Desulfitobacterium hafniense DCB-2: one gene and its partner. The main gene of each other region encodes a partner of the protein of the gene in region 2 in a complex. Links are inferred from orthologs where the notes say so. Each region holds a gene or a part of one and is shown on either strand. Other genes may lie near its edges. The genes, in order: pfkA and rny.

What was found.
Region 1: rny (region 2) and pfkA share a complex: the UniProt entries of both Bacillus subtilis proteins name them as parts of the possible RNA degradosome complex. The link is inferred for Desulfitobacterium hafniense DCB-2 from one-to-one orthologs.

What each region holds. Positions count from the first base shown.
Region 1 is NC_011830.1:3,210,348-3,219,358, forward strand. What follows is about bases 6,046-9,011. They hold pfkA (6-phosphofructokinase), read right to left. Parts: upstream 8,032-9,011; coding sequence 7,060-8,031; downstream 6,046-7,059. Other genes in these bases: DHAF_RS14945 (cell division FtsA domain-containing protein), read right to left, coding at 6,046-6,987; DHAF_RS14955 (DnaA/Hda family protein), read right to left, coding at 8,044-9,011. Also shown: DHAF_RS14905 (phospholipase D-like domain-containing protein), read left to right, coding at 1-870; DHAF_RS14910 (hypothetical protein), read left to right, coding at 1,081-1,635; DHAF_RS14915 (histidine phosphatase family protein), read right to left, coding at 1,763-2,416; DHAF_RS14925 (hypothetical protein), read right to left, coding at 2,750-3,232; DHAF_RS14930 (TIGR04086 family membrane protein), read left to right, coding at 3,414-3,782; DHAF_RS14935 (formylmethanofuran dehydrogenase subunit E family protein), read left to right, coding at 3,897-4,355; DHAF_RS14940 (hypothetical protein), read right to left, coding at 4,450-4,650; more of DHAF_RS14945, read right to left, coding at 4,873-6,045. UniProt on the Bacillus subtilis protein: Catalyzes the phosphorylation of D-fructose 6-phosphate to fructose 1,6-bisphosphate by ATP, the first committing step of glycolysis.
Region 2 is NC_011830.1:3,316,102-3,325,042, forward strand. The notes cover bases 2,473-5,368. They hold rny (ribonuclease Y), read right to left. Parts: upstream 4,760-5,368; coding sequence 3,185-4,759; downstream 2,473-3,184. Other genes in these bases: DHAF_RS15470 (hypothetical protein), read right to left, coding at 2,483-2,995; DHAF_RS15480 (regulatory protein RecX), read right to left, coding at 5,088-5,368. Outside these bases: DHAF_RS15450 (PHP domain-containing protein), read right to left, coding at 1-135; DHAF_RS15455 (dipeptidase), read right to left, coding at 169-1,116; stage V sporulation protein SpoVS, read right to left, coding at 1,223-1,483; DHAF_RS15465 (TIGR00282 family metallophosphoesterase), read right to left, coding at 1,618-2,397; more of DHAF_RS15480, read right to left, coding at 5,369-5,582; recombinase RecA, read right to left, coding at 5,584-6,624; DHAF_RS15490 (hypothetical protein), read right to left, coding at 6,791-7,609; DHAF_RS15495 (hypothetical protein), read right to left, coding at 7,645-8,172; DHAF_RS15500 (alpha/beta fold hydrolase), read right to left, coding at 8,305-8,941. UniProt on the Bacillus subtilis protein: Endoribonuclease that initiates mRNA decay. Initiates the decay of all SAM-dependent riboswitches, such as yitJ riboswitch. Involved in processing of the gapA operon mRNA, it cleaves between cggR and gapA.

The DNA of each region.
Region 1 (9,011 bases), 100 kb from region 2 along the record:
GCCCAGAAATCCATCTATGTAGAGCAAAAGATCTTTTCCGATCCGGAACTTAAGGCCCTGATCATCCAAAAAGCTGCCAGCGGTATCGAAATAAGAATATTGCTTGACCAGTTTGAAACTCCCAATAAAACCACTCTCAATGAATTTAAAAGCAACAATATCTCCGTACAGTATTACCCTGCCCAAAAAGGACAGACCAATGAAGCTAAATTCCTAATCGTGGATTTAAGAGAGGCTATGGTCTATTCTTTCCCATGGACTGAGAAAGGGTTTAATTCTCATAATCTAGCCGTTCATTTATCTGAGCGTTCCGCCTGGAAACTGGCCAGCACCGTGTTTAATCGGGATTGGATTTTTACGACAACCCTATCCCTGGATATCCCTAAAACCACTGAATTAACTGAAGATAATATCTCCGTTCTGGCCAATACCAATATAAAACAGAAACTTCTTGACCAAATTCAAAAGAGCACTACGAATATTTGGATCATTGTTTCCCATGTGACCGATTCAGATATTCTCCAAGCCTTGGTCGATGCCGCGGCCAAAGGGGTGGACATTAAACTCATCGTGGACTCCGGTATTATGCCGAAGAGTTACCAGGGTGATATCGAAAGTCTCCAAGCTGCCGGTGTTCAGATTCGGTATTATGATTCGTCCGCCCATCCTCCTCTTGAGATTAATGTAGGGATTTTCGATCGCCAGACGTTTATCTTTAGCAGTTCCGGATGGGGGTATAAGGCCTTTGTGATGAACCATGAAGTCGCCATTTTGGTTCCCTCTCCCGCGGCCAGCCAGGAGCTCATCGTGAAATTTGACCAGGACTGGTTGAATAGCTCACCCACGCCTCCCGGGCAGGAGCCGGGCTGAAAAACTCACCAGGATCTGATGAAAATTCACAGATATATACGGCTTCCTCAAAAATTGAGGAAGCCGCACCTTTTTTCCAGAAGAAATTACCAGAAAAAACGGATTGAATTTACCTCTTGATCTCATCATAGTTATAGCTAAAGAGAGTTATACATAAAGTGTTCGCGCTTCAATAATACCCATGTAAATTGACTTATATGAGGAGAAAGCATGATGAAGAAATGGACAAGTCTTGTCGCTGCTGCCGCTATCGTTGTTTTGCTTGCCGGTTGTTCCGCAAATGCTAACCCGCCCCAGGCTCCGCAAGATTCCGTTGACCAACAGACACCACAGCCAGTGGAAACGGCTGACAACCCAGTGGTAAACGAAAGCATACCTTTTACCAGTCTGGAAGAACTGAAGGAAATGTATGCGGTTACTAAAAATAATTCTTATCAAGGGGTAGCAGGGGCAAATACTGTTTCAATAAACCCTGAGTTGCAGAAGTTTGTTGATGCTCCTGTACATATCACTCAAGAAGGCTTCGATAGTCTATCTCTTGAAGACCGTAAGCTATACGCCAAGATTTTGTTAAGATATATGGATGTAAATGCAAAGGAGCTTGGACTTTTAACAGACAGTGATGGAATCAAGTTTGAATTGACAGAAATACCAGGATATTGGCTCGTAATGCCAGAAACGCTTGCTGGAAGTGCAGCGTATTATTGGCCCAAAGACAATCATTGGGGACCGGAACCGTTTTCACCGGATACTCCGAAAAGATAGTATTATGAAATGAAGCAGAAATACGACCCTCCCCCTAAAACATCGGGGCGAGGGTCGTATTTTTATAAGCTCTTTAGGAATGCTCTATCAAAACTACAAGTTCTTCAGTAGCCAGAGACTACTCTGGCTATTTTTTTGAGGTAAAACCGCTGGTCGGCTTAATATCATCATCCAAATGAGTGTGATCGGCAAGTAGAATGGGGTAAATGCGGCCATCTTCGTAAAACTCAAAAATATTCACTGCCGTATTATGCTGCCAGGGAACATCGTTCCATTGCTCCACCGGAATCCCCAAGGCTTTCTTAACAATGAGCTGCAGGGTCATGCCATGGGTGACGACACAGAGAGTTTCACCGTCATGAAGCCGGGGCAGTTCCTGCACAAACTGCCAAGCCCGTTCGGAGACCTCCCACATGCTTTCTGCTCCAGGAATCTGTACCTGATGGGGTCCGGTGTCCCACAGGGAAAAAAGCTCTGGATGAAGCTGCCGCAAATCCCACCAATTCTTACCCTCCCATTCTCCGAAGGATAATTCCCGCAAGGCCGGATCGAGGAGAATTTCTTCTATGCCAACTGCCTTGCGGATTTCATCGGCCGTGGCCCGGGCACGGGGCAAGTCGCTGGAATAAATACGGGTGATCCCTTCTTTGCGCAAGCGCTGCCCCACCTTGCGAGCCTGGAGAATCCCCTTTTCTGTAAGCGGAGAATCCATAGCTCCTTGGACGCGGCCTTCAATATTCCAAAGGGTTTCGCCATGCCGGGTAAAGATTAGTTTGACCATTTTGCCCCCTTATGAATTTTTATTTAAGGAATTTTTTAATTAAGTCTAAGACTATTATGACATAATCAGCCTCAAAAATAAAACAATGGTAGGGAAACTCCCTACCATCCCCGCCTTGCCGTAAAACTCCAGGTTTCTGACCCTGCTCTCGCAGGTGGGCACCTAGATAAACGCTTCCACCTTCCCCTACAAGTGGGGCCTGATGTACTGGGCTCATCATATCAGTTCCCTTGTCATAAATAGGATCAAAACCAAGATATTCTACGAACAACGCAGGATTCACATTTATTATATCACTAATACTTTAAAAAACATCATGAAAGAGTTGGAAATTTATCTTTTATACAGCTTGTCTTCAATTTCTGCCATACGATCCTGAAGCAGTGCGATCGTCATTTCCTGCGCTCTTAATCTACGGCGCAGACCATCGATAAGATGTTCCAATTCCTGTACTCTTGACTCACTCGCCAGGGCAGAGGAACCGTTGCCCGAATCGCTGGCTGGAGCAGGAGAGAAATCACTGGTAGACTCGTACATTGGCGGGTCGGGCTCTGGTGCTCCAGGTAATGCCTCAGCCGTTTCAGCTTCCCCTTGCAATAGCTTGAACAGTCCATAGCGAGTATTGCGACCTGGTTTTACTCCAAGCCAGCCTTCCTCAGTTAAAGCCTCAATGGCCCGTTTCATAGTGCTGCTCGCCGCTCCGGTCTCCCGTTGAATTTCCGCAAAGGAGATTTCAAATTCTTTTCCATCATTTCTTTTGGACTGTTTTTCGAAAAACTCCTTAAATCTTTGGTTAGTTTTGTCTCTTAAGGCCAAGAAACCATCTCCCCTGCCTAATAATACCGATAATTCTTATCTTATTATAACCCCTTTTCTAGAAAAATCCAATTATATCAGTAGATTATTTATTCTTTTTCACAATTAGGTCCTATTTTATTCCTTCGCATACTCTATCCAGTTAATGCATAGATTCTATTAGTCGAAGGAGGTATGAGATATGCCCAAATCCTTTCACTTCGGGTTAGTTTTCAAAGGCATTTTGCTTGCAGCCGGGATTGCCCTGTTGATTTCCTTAATTCTTGGTTTAGTACTCACCTTAACCCCGCTTCAAGAATCGTCCCTGGTCTATAACATCATTCTGGGCATGAGTGTGTTTTTGGCAGCGGCCATCACAACCTATCGTGCCGGTATGAAGGGATTGTTTTACGGCATTAGTATCGGAGCCGGCTTTCTACTGCTATTGCTCCTCTTATTCACTGTCTTAAGTCCTGACACACCATCCTGGCTGAATTTTGGCGAGAAGTCCATCATCATCCTGGCAGCCGGCGCAGCAGGCGGAATCATCGGAGTTGTAGCCCGGGGATAGAACTCCTCTTTGTGAACAGTCTTTTTTGAGAATTACCATAATTGACTTTCAAATCCCTCCTTTTAGCGTTAGAATAAAAGTAAGACTAACAAAAGCAATCGGGAGGGAATTTTTATGTGCGTAGAAAAAACCCCTTGGGAACTTGTCATAGACTTTCATGGACATACTTGTCCAGATATAGCTCTCGGTTATCGGATCGCCCAGTTGGCGCAAAGGGAGATGGGAATACGCCCCGCTCCTGACTCGGAATGCCTTGTCAAGGCCTATACCCAATCCTGTGCCCTGGATGCCATACAGGTCTTGAATAAAGCCACCATTGGACGGCATGCTCTGATCATCGAAGAGACTCACCGTTATATGTATCAATTCCACTTTACAGGCACTCAGGACATTCATCAATTTACTGTTTCCCCAGCTGTTCTTGACCACCTGGAGACATTGCGGCACCCTGATCTAAGCCCCCGGGAAAGACAGAATAAGGTCTTGGAAGGAGTCCAATACGTGCTTACCTTAGAGGAATCAGCTTTTTGCCATTATGACAAAATTCCGGGACAACTGAGTAAAATAGTTTAAGTAAAATAACTCAAGTGAAAATAGCTTAAGGAAAGAGGCTGTTGCTTAACGAACGTACCGTTCATTTTGCAACAGCCTCTTCTTTTCCTTGCGCTTAACGAGCATTCAACTTGGAATAAAACTTATCATGCTTCGATGCATCAGGCAGATTAGCGAGCCGGGGTTCTTTACCTTGCGGCTTTTTCACTTGTTCATAGTAACTTGAATGTCTTGATTTACTGGTCCATTTGTCAGAAAGTAAGAAAATAATGAGAGCAGCCAGAGCAACTATGCCCATAATCCATTGAAATAACATAAATGACACCTCCACTATCATTTTATGGTCTAACGTCAGAATGTCAAGAGTAGAAAATCAACCATTCACCGAAAATTACAGACCGTTGAAGGTTTTTTTACTGACAATAGCCTGGCAGTTAGTTATACTAAGTTCAAACACTCCTCTACCCTTTTCCACCCGGGCAATAGCCCCTTCCCCCATCAGAAAGATGAGGGGGTTTTTTTTGCGCTTTTTTATTGTTTATAGGGCACTTGCAACTTGTTCCCAATGAATCTCGATCCGATCCCCCGGTATAAGAGGAGTAGTAAACTCGGCTTCTTGATTATTTCTTTTTAGAGATAGGCGGGCGTTAGCAGGAACATCCTGAGGAATATTAACATAGGGCAGTAATTCTGAAAGCAAAGGCATGGTATCATACCCCTCAACGCTGAGTTCCATACCATCTACTACTTTTTCCTGATCTGAGAGAACCCGGCCCCGAGAGAGTATACGGAAAATTTGCGGAGGATATTCAACCTCTTGCCCATTAACGTAAAACACCATGGGAGTGGGTTTGAGCTGCAAATCCTTGATATAGACTTCTTTGACCAGGATAACAAGATCATCTCCATCCTTGAGCATGCGCTCAAGATCAACTTTTTGCTGATTAATGTAAAATTCTTTATGAATAGGGATAACCTTTTCTTCTCCGTTTATTTTATACCGAATCTCAGATAAACTATACTGTTTATCATTTAAAAAATGCAGCAAATCCTTAAGGGTCTGATTTTGGAACACAGTGATCTTCGCCCCATCCGGAACATCCCCGTCTCTTGTCACAGGACGACCGTTGCAGAAGATTTGGGCGGTAAACACCACGGATTCACCATTCACTTTGATCTTCTTTTCTGGAATGGCTGGAACCAAGTCGGCAAAGGTTGCCTGGGCATTCTCCCCATCCTGTGCCGGTATGAATTGAATTTTATCGCCTGGTTTTAATTCATGGTCTAATTTCACTTCTTCCCCGTTCAGGAAAAACTGAGCAGGTTTACTGAATTGCCCCTTGCTGACTTTAATGTCTCCATTCAGCTCAACAGTTAAAGCTGACCCCGGCCTGCCTACAAGGAGCCTCGGCGTAATTCCAGCCGCCAGCAAAGCATCGGATACTGTGGCTAATTGCAACTCAAAGATCTGCACAGTGAGATCATTGACATGAACGGAAAAATACTGCAGCCCTTCCCCTTCTATCGTGGAAATGCCAATCCCTATAGGGGTAATGGCATCCGGCCCTTTGAGGGATTTTTCACCCGATACCCCTTGGATTCGCTCGCGAACCTGAATCCCTACCCTGTTTCTGGGTAATTCAAGAAGATCGGATAAAGCTTCTGCCAATAATGGTGTCTGACTTCCCCCCCCGATCAGAATAATGGCGTGAGGATTTCCTTGGTTCAGGCGCAGAATTTCATCCGCCAGCTTTTGAGCCAGTTCAAGGACGACCGGTTGGATCTGCTCCAGAACCTCTTCCTTATTGACCGTCGTTTTCATGCCCAGAAAATCCGTAAAGGTCACTTTGGTCTTGGTGTTTAAACTGCGCTTGATTTTTTCCCCTGTTTGAAAGTCCACTAAAAAATGCTGGCAAATTCTCTCCGTAATCTCATCCCCAGCCATGGGCACCATGCCATAGGCAAAAAAGGAACCGGACTTGGTTAAGGCTATATCTGAAGTTCCCGCACCCACATCCACCAGGGCCAGGTTCATACGCCGCATATCCGGCGGTATAGCTGCTCTTCCTGCCGCAATAGGCTCCAAGGTCAGCTCCCGCATTTCCAACCCTACTTTGGAAATCACCCGGGTTAAGCCATCGACCACCGTTCGCGGCAGGAAGGTGGCGATCACCTTAACCTGAGCCTCCTTCCCTCTTTGTCCGCTGAGACTGGAAAGGCTCTGACCTTCCAGGAGGGATTCAATGGTGCTGTAGCCGACACAATGGTAGGGAATGATTTCGTCTTCGGCTTGGACCTCCCGCAATGCTTTTTGAACAGCTTCCATCTCCAAAGCAAAGATATCTTCTCGTTCCCAAATCATGGGGATGAGTTCAGACTTCTGGGCAGTGGCCACAGCCGTCTTCAAAGCCCGGCCGGCTGCCGCCACCGAAACATAGTGCAATTTGCTCTTTATCTTTTCTTCAAGCTCCTCCTTGACCCGTTGCACCGCTTGAGCGACTTCTTCTATGTCATGAATCTGCCCGTCGTACATGGCCCGCTGACGATGCTCTGTTTGGGCTCTGGCTATAATATGATAACCACCGGGAGCTTTTTCCATAATGAGCCCCATTACCAAACGTGTTCCTATATCCAATGCAAATACTTGTTCCACGTTGATCACCTCAAAGGCAAGAATTCTACCTGCGCTTCCTGATTTCCTCTATAGACCGCTGATTTCTTTTGCTCAGATAGCCAATTGATTGGCCAGATCATAGAGAACTTTGTTGAAGGGTTTGCGCTCACCATAAGCCACCTCCAAAGGCAGGGATTGGATTTCCTGGTTGACACAGGCTGTCATCCGATCGGTTTCCCCGGCGCAGAGTATCTCCACTGCTTTCCCGCCCATTTGCGAGGCCAGGACCACATCGAGGGCACTTGGATTGCCGCCCCTTTGGATATGGCCTAAGATGGTGACCCGGGTTTCAAAGCCGGTTCTCTGACGGAGTTCTTCCCCCAGATTCCAAGCACTCATAGCCCCTTCTGCCACCATAATGATACTGTGATGTTTGCCCCGTTGGTGGCCGCGTTCCAATTTCGCGACAATATCATCCAGATCCGGTTCGATTTCCGGCACAAGGATGGATTCTGCACCGCAGGCTACGCCGGATTGCAAGGCGATGTTGCCGCAATCCCGTCCCATGACTTCCACTAAAAAGGTTCGATCATGGGATGTTGCCGTATCCCGGATTTTACTAACCGCTTGAACCACATTATTGACGGCAGTATCAAATCCGATAGTTAAATCCGTGCCGGTAATATCGTTATCAATGGTACCCGGTATACCGACGATGGCTATTCCTTGAGCAGACAAGGTCTGTGCTCCCCGAAAAGAACCATCCCCCCCGATCACAATCAGCGCATCGATACCGCGATAACGCAATTGAGCCGCGGCGTTTTTTTGTCCCTCCGGGGTGAGCATCTCCTGGGAACGTGCGGTCATGAGCATGGTACCGCCCCTATGAATGATATCCGCTACTGCTCCCAGATGCATGGTTATGAATTCCCCATGAATCAGGCCTTCATACCCCTTGCGAATCCCAAAAACCTCAAGTCCATGATAAATTCCCTTGCGAACCACTGCCCGAATGGCCGCATTCATTCCCGGAGCATCCCCCCCGCTGGTAAGAACAGCGATCTTCCTGACGGTATTGGTCATCGTTCTTCCTCCTCATCTTTCCGTTTTTTCATCGTCCGGAGAATTAAAGTACTTCACTAATGACTCAAGCATTTCCCTTAGCTCAGGGTTCTTTTGGACAGCTTCCTGAAACTGCTGATAAGATTTCATGATGCTGCTATGGGATTTATTCAAGGAAGCGCCGATTTCCGGATAAGAAAGCCGGCTAAGGCTGCGTATCCCGTAAATTGCTAACTGTCGGGCTTGCCGAACCTCCGGCGTTCGAGTGGTGCTATAAATAGCTGCCGCGGCAACCCCGGTCAGCTCGGCCACTTTCTGAATAATATTTTGTGGAGAAGGGCGGAGTCCCTCTTGGTATCTGCGTTCCTGGAGATAAAGCAATAAAGCGTCATGGTCGAGGGCACTGTCCGTCCGATTGGCAAATTGGATGAAGCCATTCATAAGGCTTTGAGCTTCTGGAAAATTAGCGGCCTCCTCAGCCATTAATTCTAAAACCAAATCCTCTACAATCAAGAATTTGCCATAAGCCATCTGCCGCAGGTAGTTCAGCATATCCTCCGGAGTGGGCTGCAAAATAGGAACAACCAGGCCTCCCCGCAAACGTGAGCTGAGTTTCTCACCAAGAAACCCCAACTGGGAGGGGTCCCCGCGGAAACCACAGATGATACGGCCATTCCTTTGAAAAAGAGCTTCATAAGTATGATAGAATTCTTCAATGCTGCGGGTCTTTCCTTTTAACACTTCTATATGATCCATGATCAATACCCCAGGGGTACGGAGCCGCAGGCGAAATTGCGACAGGGTTCCTTCTTGTGCCGCAAAAGCATAATTCTTGACAAAGTCCTGGGCGTCTATATAAAGGATAGTTTTTTTCTCCTTTAGCCGTTGGCAGCACTTCACAAGAAGGGTTGATTTCCCGACCCCCTCAGGTCCGTAAAGCAACGTGGAAAAAAAGGCATCATCAGGCTCATAGGCCTTGAAGGTTTTTTCTGCCATCCGAT
Region 2 (8,941 bases):
ATCCGTTATTCCTACCGCCTTAAGTCCTAATTCCGCGGCCTGCTTAACCAGCTCCCAGGGCGTAAGCAGCCCATCGGATGCACTGGTATGGCAATGCAAATCAGCTTCCGGATATCTAAGTTTAACTTCGGGCATGACCTTTACCTCTTTCCAGGGAATATACACTGACTATTTTAACACGGTAGAGAGCAAACGCATAAAGTTTTTATACATTATTTTCTCGATTTCCTCATCGTTAAACCCAGCGAGGTGCAAGGCCTCAGCTAAATCGCCATATTTGTCCGCCCCTTCAAGACCCGTAGGAGTGGAATCGATGCCGTCAAAATCCGAACCCAAGCCAATTGCGTCGACTCCCGCCACTTCCGCAATATATTGGATATGGCGCACCACATCTTGAAGGCTGGCTTTAGGCTCCTGAGTTAAGAATCCCGGATAAAAATTCACACCGACTACTCCCCCGTTTTGAGCAAGGGCCTTAAGCTGTTCATCGGTGAGATTGCGGGGGTGAGGACAAAGAGCATAGGCACAGGAATGAGAAGCCAGGATAGGTTGGCTGCTGAGCTTAAGGACATGCCAAAACCCCGCTTCATTAAGATGGGATACATCGATCAGCATCCCCAGTTCATTCATCCGTTGAATGACTTTCTCACCGAATTGGGTCAGGGCGCTTTGAGTCAGTTCCCCGGCGCCGTCGGCAATGGCATTTCTCTGATTCCAGGTCAGACCTAAGGCACGCACCCCTAATTCATAGATAATATCCAGGAGAAACAGGCTGCTGCCTAAAATCTCTCCCCCTTCAATACTTAATAAGCAGCCCACTTGAGAAGGAGCGAGGCGCCGCAAATCCTCTGCTTGTCTGACCAAAACCACACTCTCCCCATTGATCTGAATAAATCGGTGGACAGCATGAATGAGCTCCAATCCTCTCAGAGTGCCTCTCTCCGGTTTATATTGGCTCTCAATGAAAGCAGCCATGAACTGGAGCATGACTTTGCCCTCTTTGGCTCTTTGGATATCCCAATGTCCTCCCTCCAGAGGGGTGGTCAGACTTCTTTTTCCCTCTAAAAAGTCGAGAATACTGTCACAATGACCATCGATGACCCAAACATCCTTCATACTTTATCCTCCCTTACACAATCAGAAACACCTGCCGCTTTAAGCCAACAGGTGTCCTGCTTTAAAACCATGAACACTTAAAAATACAATCTCCTACCAAACTTTCTCAACGTGGTTCTACAATTAGTTTTATTGCCGTTCGCTCTTCCCCGTCAATTTGTATGTCGGTGAAAGCAGGAATACATACAAGATCGACTCCGCTGGGGGCAACAAACCCTCTGGCAATAGCTACGGCCTTTACAGCTTGATTGAGTGCACCTGCACCAATGGCCTGCAACTCCGCACCTCCCCTCTCACGGAGCACACCAGCCAAAGCACCTGCGACAGAATTTGGACTTGATTTTGCTGAGACTTTTAACACATCCATGAACGACAACCTCCTGTTCGAATCACTGACAGATATTCCTAACACACTAAGTGTATTCTCCAGAAGGTGGAAAAAATCCTCTTTTTTCTGAGAGCTTTCAGACTTTTTTAAATATTTTTTCCTATCGTCAAAATTCACTCTTTTACCCGTTGAATAGGTGCGATGGAGCGGGCTTTTCCTGTGGTCTCATCCACATCGAGCACAACGGCATTAAGCTGTATGGGGCCTGCCGCTAATTCAAATTTAGCGGGAAGTTGGGTCAAAAATCGATTAATGATAGTTTCTTTTTTAACCCCTAAAACAGAATCCCGGGGTCCGGTCATCCCCACGTCCGTGATATAGGCAGTTCCTTGGTGCAGCAAGCGGGCATCTGCCGTCTGGATATGGGTATGAGTCCCCAAGACAGCGGAAACTTTGCCATCCAGGAACCAACCCAAGGCCACCTTCTCCGAGGTAGCTTCGGCATGAAAATCAACGATGATGACAGGGGTCTCCTGCCGCATCTCATTAATCCAGCGAATAGCGCCGCTGAAGGGATCCTCAAGACTATTGAGGAATACCCGGCCGGAAAGATTAAGCACCCCGACCTTCTTACCCTTTGTCCTTATGTAACCATACCCTTTACCCGGTGCGCCCACCGGATAATTGGCCGGCCTGATCAAACGGGCTTCCTGGTCAATAAACTTCATGATGCTCCGCTGATCCCAGACATGATTGCCCATGGTGATAAATTCGATGCCATCGTCGTAAAGCTCTTCGGCTACTTCCTTGGTTAAGCCTTTACCTCCGGCGGCGTTTTCACCATTAGCTATGGTTAAATCTATCCCATACTCTTTGATAAGCGGTTTGAGCAACACCTTAATCGCCTCACGGCCAGGATTACCAACAATGTCGCCAATAAATAGTATATTCACTCCATAAATCCCCAATCATCCATCGATCCGATTATAGTATTGATATGCCCAAAAAAGAACCATCCAAAACCTACGCACATGATATCTAGCTATTATAGACTAAAACCCTTCCTTCCTCCCGAACCGCAATAAACCCTTTTTCTAAGCGGCAGTCCCGGAAAGACTGGAGAATCTGTCCAATCACTTCCTCCTGAAAGATCTGCTCTTCCTCAGGAATCTCTGTATCATCATAGATTATGTTCTGAGCGATGTTTCTCACCAAATCAACGATCAGACCAATTTCCCTCTCGTTCATACTCTCAACATCCCGGGTAATGGTCACTAAGGTTACACCGCTTTCCAGCTTATGTTCTATCCTGCAGATCCGCATGGAGTGGCCTTCTAATCTATGATAAGCCTTTAAAGCCTCTTGTAAGGTATCCATGAATTTTTCTCCCTGTTCGGGGCCCGACACCGTAAAGCGAAAGGTCAGGGCATGTTCCGGCTGTTGATAACGTACGGAGCATACCTCAGGATAGCGAATTAAAATGGATATCAGCAACCCAACTCCATCAGGTGCACATCCCCCATCTTTATAATGGAGGTTTAAACGTCCCATAGTGTCATCCTCTTTCTCATCATACTGACTATTTGCTCTGCATATTTGCTGCTCATCACTCCATAATAATTCGTCAATTTCCGATAAACTCCTGCCTGGTGATTTCCGCCTTACTGTTACTTATAAAATTATAAAGGACAGGCGATGTTCTCACCTGTCCGCAATGTTCAAGATTCAACTATTCCATGATTATTTGGCATAATCCACGGCACGAGTTTCACGAATGACGACAACCTTGATTTGACCTGGATATTCTAATTCATCCTCAATGCGTTTACTGATTTCCCGAGCCACTTTCGGAGCCAGAACATCATCGATCTTATCTGGTCTGACGATGATTCGAATCTCACGTCCTGCTTGAATCGCGTAGGATTTTTCCACACCATCATAGGTGTCGGCAATCTCTTCCAGCTTCTGCAGGCGCTTGATATAGGATTCGAGAGTCTCACGGCGAGCTCCTGGGCGAGCAGCTGAGACTGCGTCGGCGGCAGCCACTAAGACTGCTTCGATGGTCTTCGCTTCAACATCACCATGATGAGCTTCAATAGCATGAATAACTTCCCAAGATTCCTTATACTTCTTCGCTAGATCGACACCGATCTGAACATGAGTCCCTTCAGTATCGTGATCCACAGCTTTGCCTAAGTCATGCAGCAAACCTGCCCGCTTGGCCAGCTGTACATCGACCCCCAGTTCGGCGGCCATTAAACCTGCCAAATGGGATACCTCCATAGAATGCTTGAGGACATTTTGACCATAACTGGTTCTAAACTTCAATCGTCCTAAGAGGCGAATGATTTCAGGATGTAAGCCATGCACTCCGGTTTCAAAGGTAGCTTGCTCTCCTTCTTCACGAATACGCTGATCCACCTCTTTTTGAGATTTCTCAACCATTTCTTCGATGCGAGCCGGGTGAATCCGTCCATCGGCAATCAGTTTTTCCAGGGCAACCCGGGCAACTTCTCTGCGGATGGGGTCAAACCCAGAGAGAATGACCGCTTCGGGAGTATCATCAATAATCAGATCGATACCTGTTAAGGTCTCCAGAGTCCGAATATTGCGTCCTTCCCGTCCGATAATGCGTCCCTTCATCTCATCACTGGGCAGGGCCACCACAGACACCGTGCTCTCGGCGACGTGATCCGCAGCACAACGCTGAATTGCCAAAGAGATAATGTTCTTAGCCCGCTTCTCTGCTTCTTCCTTAGCCTTCGTCTCAATATCTTTAATCATAATAGCGGATTCGTAACGAACTTCTTCTTCCACACTTTGCAGCAGAATTTGCTTCGCTTCTTCAGTGGATAAACCAGAGACCCGTTCTAATTCTTGTTTTTCTTTGGCTACAGTTTGCGTCAGGACCTCTTTGAGCTGATCCACTTCTTCTTCTTTACGATGAAGATTATCTTCCTTGCGCTCCAAAGACTCCATTTTGCGGTCTAAAGACTCTTCTTTTTGAATAACCCGTCTCTCCATCCGCTGAATCTCGTTGCGGCGTTCCCGTGATTCTTTTTCCACTTCATTGCGGATATGCATGACTTCTTCTTTAGCGGCAATGACAGCTTCACGGCGTTTAGCCTCAGCGGCACCCTGAGCATTGTCGATGACCCGTTTTGCCTCTTCTTCAGCTGAGCCGATGAGCTTTTCCGCGGCACTCTTACGAATAAGCCAACCTATAAAACCACCCACAAAAAGGGATACCACGACTGCTACAACAATAAAGATTAATTCAGTTAGTTCCAAGTAGTTTTCACCTCCTAAACACATACTTATTTGGTTATCATTCTCCTAGTTCTCCCTATAAAAACAAAAAAACTGGGACCATGCCAGTTCTTTAAAAGAAACCTTTAATTAAAGGCAAAATACATTGCCCCTTTTTCCTACAAACCTACACGCCGCTAGTCCGATACCTCCATATATAATACTAACTACGATGCAATCTATAAGAAAACCTTAAAGGTCTGACTTTAAAAGAAACAGGCTCTTTTTAGTGTAATATCTTTTGAAAAATTTGTCAAGAACCACCTGCAATATAGATGTATAATACAAGTATTCTAAGAAACTATAAGGAAAACAGGAAGGACTCGCCTTCCTGTTACTCCTTCGCTATCCCTTCAAGGATCTCAAAAACCATTTCCTGAGGGTAGCCTTTTTGCATAAGCTTTTGCCCGACTTTCTGTCTTAGCATAAGTTCCCGGGGGATTTTCTCATAACTCTTTTTATGCCGGTAAGTATTCTCCCAGCGCCGGGATTCCTCAACCCAAAGCTTTTGCGCATGTTTTCGGCAAAGCTCCGCTTCCTGGCCCGGTAAATAGGTTTCCCGCAAAGCCTGCTCTATGATACCCTCTTCGATCCCCCGGCCCTTCAAATCATAGTTAATCCTCTTCTGGGAGTAATTCGTTTGCTTGCTGAGACAATAAGCACGGGCATATTCCTGATCGCTGAGATAGCCCCATTCTAAAAGCCGCTCTATGGCAGCTTCGATCTCATGACTTGGAAAGCCCTTCCTCGCCAGCCGTTGGCTGAGTTCGCAGCGTGTCAGCATTCTTCTCGATAAATAGGTTAAGGCGACATCCAACACACCCTTCATCTTAGATGTCTTCCGGCTCCTCTTGGACATCATCTGCAACCGGAGCGCTTACGTTAGCAATGCTGGCCCGGATCCCTTGTTCGATTTCGGCGGCAATCTCAGGATTCTTCTTCAGAAACTCCTTGACATTCTCTCTTCCCTGACCTAAGCGCTCACCTTTATAAGAGTACCAAGCCCCGGACTTATTAATGATATCCAACTCCGCACCCACATCCACCATGCTGCCTTCACGGGAAATACCTTCTCCGTACATAATGTCAAATTCGGCTTGTTTAAAGGGCGGAGCCACCTTATTCTTAACAACCTTGACTTTGGTACGGTTGCCAATCATATCCTGACCTTGCTTCAGGGTATCCGCACGGCGTACTTCCAAACGGACGGAGGCATAGAACTTCAAAGCCCGTCCGCCGGTTGTGGTCTCTGGATTACCAAACATAATTCCCACTTTTTCCCGAATTTGGTTGATAAAGATAACGCAGGTATTGCTCTTACTGATGGCACCGGTCAATTTTCTCAAGGCTTGAGACATTAAGCGGGCATGTAAACCCACATGGGAATCTCCCATTTCTCCTTCAATCTCTGCCCGGGGAACAAGAGCTGCCACAGAGTCAATGATAATGACGTCGATAGCCCCACTGCGCACTAAAGCTTCGCAAATCTCCAGAGCCTGCTCCCCTGTATCCGGCTGGGATACCAGAAGATTGTCGATGTTGACCCCTAAGGCCTTGGCATAGACCGGGTCAAGAGCATGCTCCGCATCGATAAAAGCAGCAACGCCGCCCAGCTTCTGGGCTTCTGCCGCAATATGCAATGCAACGGTGGTCTTACCGGAAGACTCAGGTCCATAGATTTCTATAACACGCCCCCTGGGCACTCCACCCACCCCAAGGGCTATATCAATGGCCAGACAGCCCGTCGGAATCACTTCCACCGCCATTTTGGCAGAAGCCTCCCCCAATCTCATAATCGACCCTTTTCCAAATTGCTTTTCAATCTGACTTAAAGCCATATCCAGGGCTTTTAATTTATCGTTACCGGCCATCTCGTTTCCTCCTCAGCGAATACTTTTAAATTTTTCATCACAAAAAACAAACATTTGTTCGATTTCCATTATACTTTTGCACGTGAAGCCTGTCAATCCTTTATTTAGAAGAAAATAACAAAGGGGGTTGGTCAAAATAGATTCCGGAAGAATGATACTCATCAGCTCATATTCCATCCGAATTAGGAATTGCCCAACTCTGAATCACTCCTTGGAGTTCATCGTAGCCTAACCCAATACTATAGCTGTATGCTTGGCTTGGCAGAGTTCCTCTTGGAAATGTAACATCCAAATTGTCGGGGAACAAAATAATGTATTCCGGTTTCAATGCGGCCTGCATTTCAGTCCGCAAAGCGGAATCCGCAACATTAAATATATCTAAAAGCCGTTGCCGCGCTTCGTCCTCCGGTAAAGAGAACAATTCCCAGTTATTTAACACCTCTCCCGTTTCTCGGCTGAACACCGCACCTAAATGAACTTCCTGTGCCATTTGTCCATTAACAGGAAGGATGACCGATGTAAGAAAGCATATTATGCTATCGTTAGAAGCGGTGGGAACTATATCCTGACTGATGTAATGCTCGTGGAATAACGTTCCCTTGTCTTGGCAGGCCAGATAATCTGCATAGGCCTTTTCCAGTTCAGATGGGACGTTGTAGAGCAAGCCCTGCTCCTCATAAAATGCAGCAACAGCTCTCTGGGCAGGTTCGCTCAAATCATTCAAACTCTCCACTCCACCTACATAAACATTAGCCGGGCCGGCTGGGTCCTGAACGAGCAATAGTGTCGTTTCATCCGAAAGTTTGTAAGCAGCATGCCCAAAGGGGCCTCTTCTCCATAAGTTGACGCTCTCTCCGTCTGAGAACGTCATGACTTTCTCTTCGACCATTGCCCATTTTTCGGGTTCCTGCAGAGGTTGGCTAGAACAGCCCGTCAGCAGAAGCGAGCATAACAGTATAGTTATAAGAAGCCACTTTATTCTCACAAACAATCTCTCCCTTGCAGCCATCAAAGTAAAGATTACAGATCTGCCAAGTAGACACAGTAGTCCAAAATAACATTGCCTTGTTCATCCTTCTCGGTAAATCGCGGGCAGTTATATCTTTCGAAAAAATAAGCCCTGTTTTCATGGTCGTTTTTAAAATTACCCATACCACTTTCCTGGAATCTAACAGCGCATTGCTCATGCATGCCATAGATGCCGCCCTCGTCCTCTTTGCCTTTAATCCAGCATACACCGATGGGGCCATCGTCCAAATCTATGTAATCATAGCCGCTGGGAACAGATGTATCTGAGGAAAAAAACAGGCCAATCCAGTATTCGAAAGTGTTTTCAAAATTACTGCTGTCGCAGCGCATCAAGCCCAGGTAACCATTTTCAATATCCGGAGCCCCGCCCAGATTTCCAAGCGCTTCAAACCAACCCTTCTGAAACCATTCTGCCCATTTGTGACCAAATCCACCGACTCTATCGGCATTGGTGTAACATTTGCCAATGAAACGCAATGAGGGCAAATGTTCTTTATAAACTTTGATGATCTCAGCCATTGTTTTTCCTCCTATCTATATCACATTTATTTTACTGCACAGTTGAAAAGAAGTCGATCCATTTTACGGAAATCGACTTCTTTCAATAAGAACTTTGTGATAGTGCTGGGAAAGAACTTTCCTATGCTTCATCTAGTTCTGGAGAAACTCCAATATGTCATCCACCAGACCGATAAGGGTATGACCCGCTTCCCGGAGCACGATGACTTTTGCATCAGGCACAAGGTTTCGATAGCGTTGCGCGGTTTTCAGTGAGTGGAACATGACATCTTTTTGTCCTACGAATAAAATGGAGGGTATGGTCAATTGGGTGAGTTCGGCATCTGAAAACAGTGGTACTTGCTCCCGCCGGAAATTGAAGTTATTCCCCAGCAATTTTTGATAATCCATGATTTCCTGTGGTATGGGTTTCCCTCCATTCACTTTACGAAACAGCCTCTCAACGCCTTTTTCACCCCACAGCAACATATGAAATAATGACACATAGGCAAAGGAAGTTTTTTGCGGACCAACGCCGGCTGGACATAGCAGAACAAGTTTATCGACCATTTGGGGATTGGCGATTGCAAACTTCAGCGCAAGCCATGCCCCCAAGGAGATTCCTGCTATACTGGCTTTTTCGACGGAAAGTCCCGCAAATACATCGTGAAGCCAATTGTCAAAATCGGAGCCTTCAAAGGACAATTGCTTACCGTCGCTTTTGCCGGGCTCGCCTTGCAAATCGACGGCATATACCCTGTAATGCTCGGAATACTTCTCCATGTCCTTA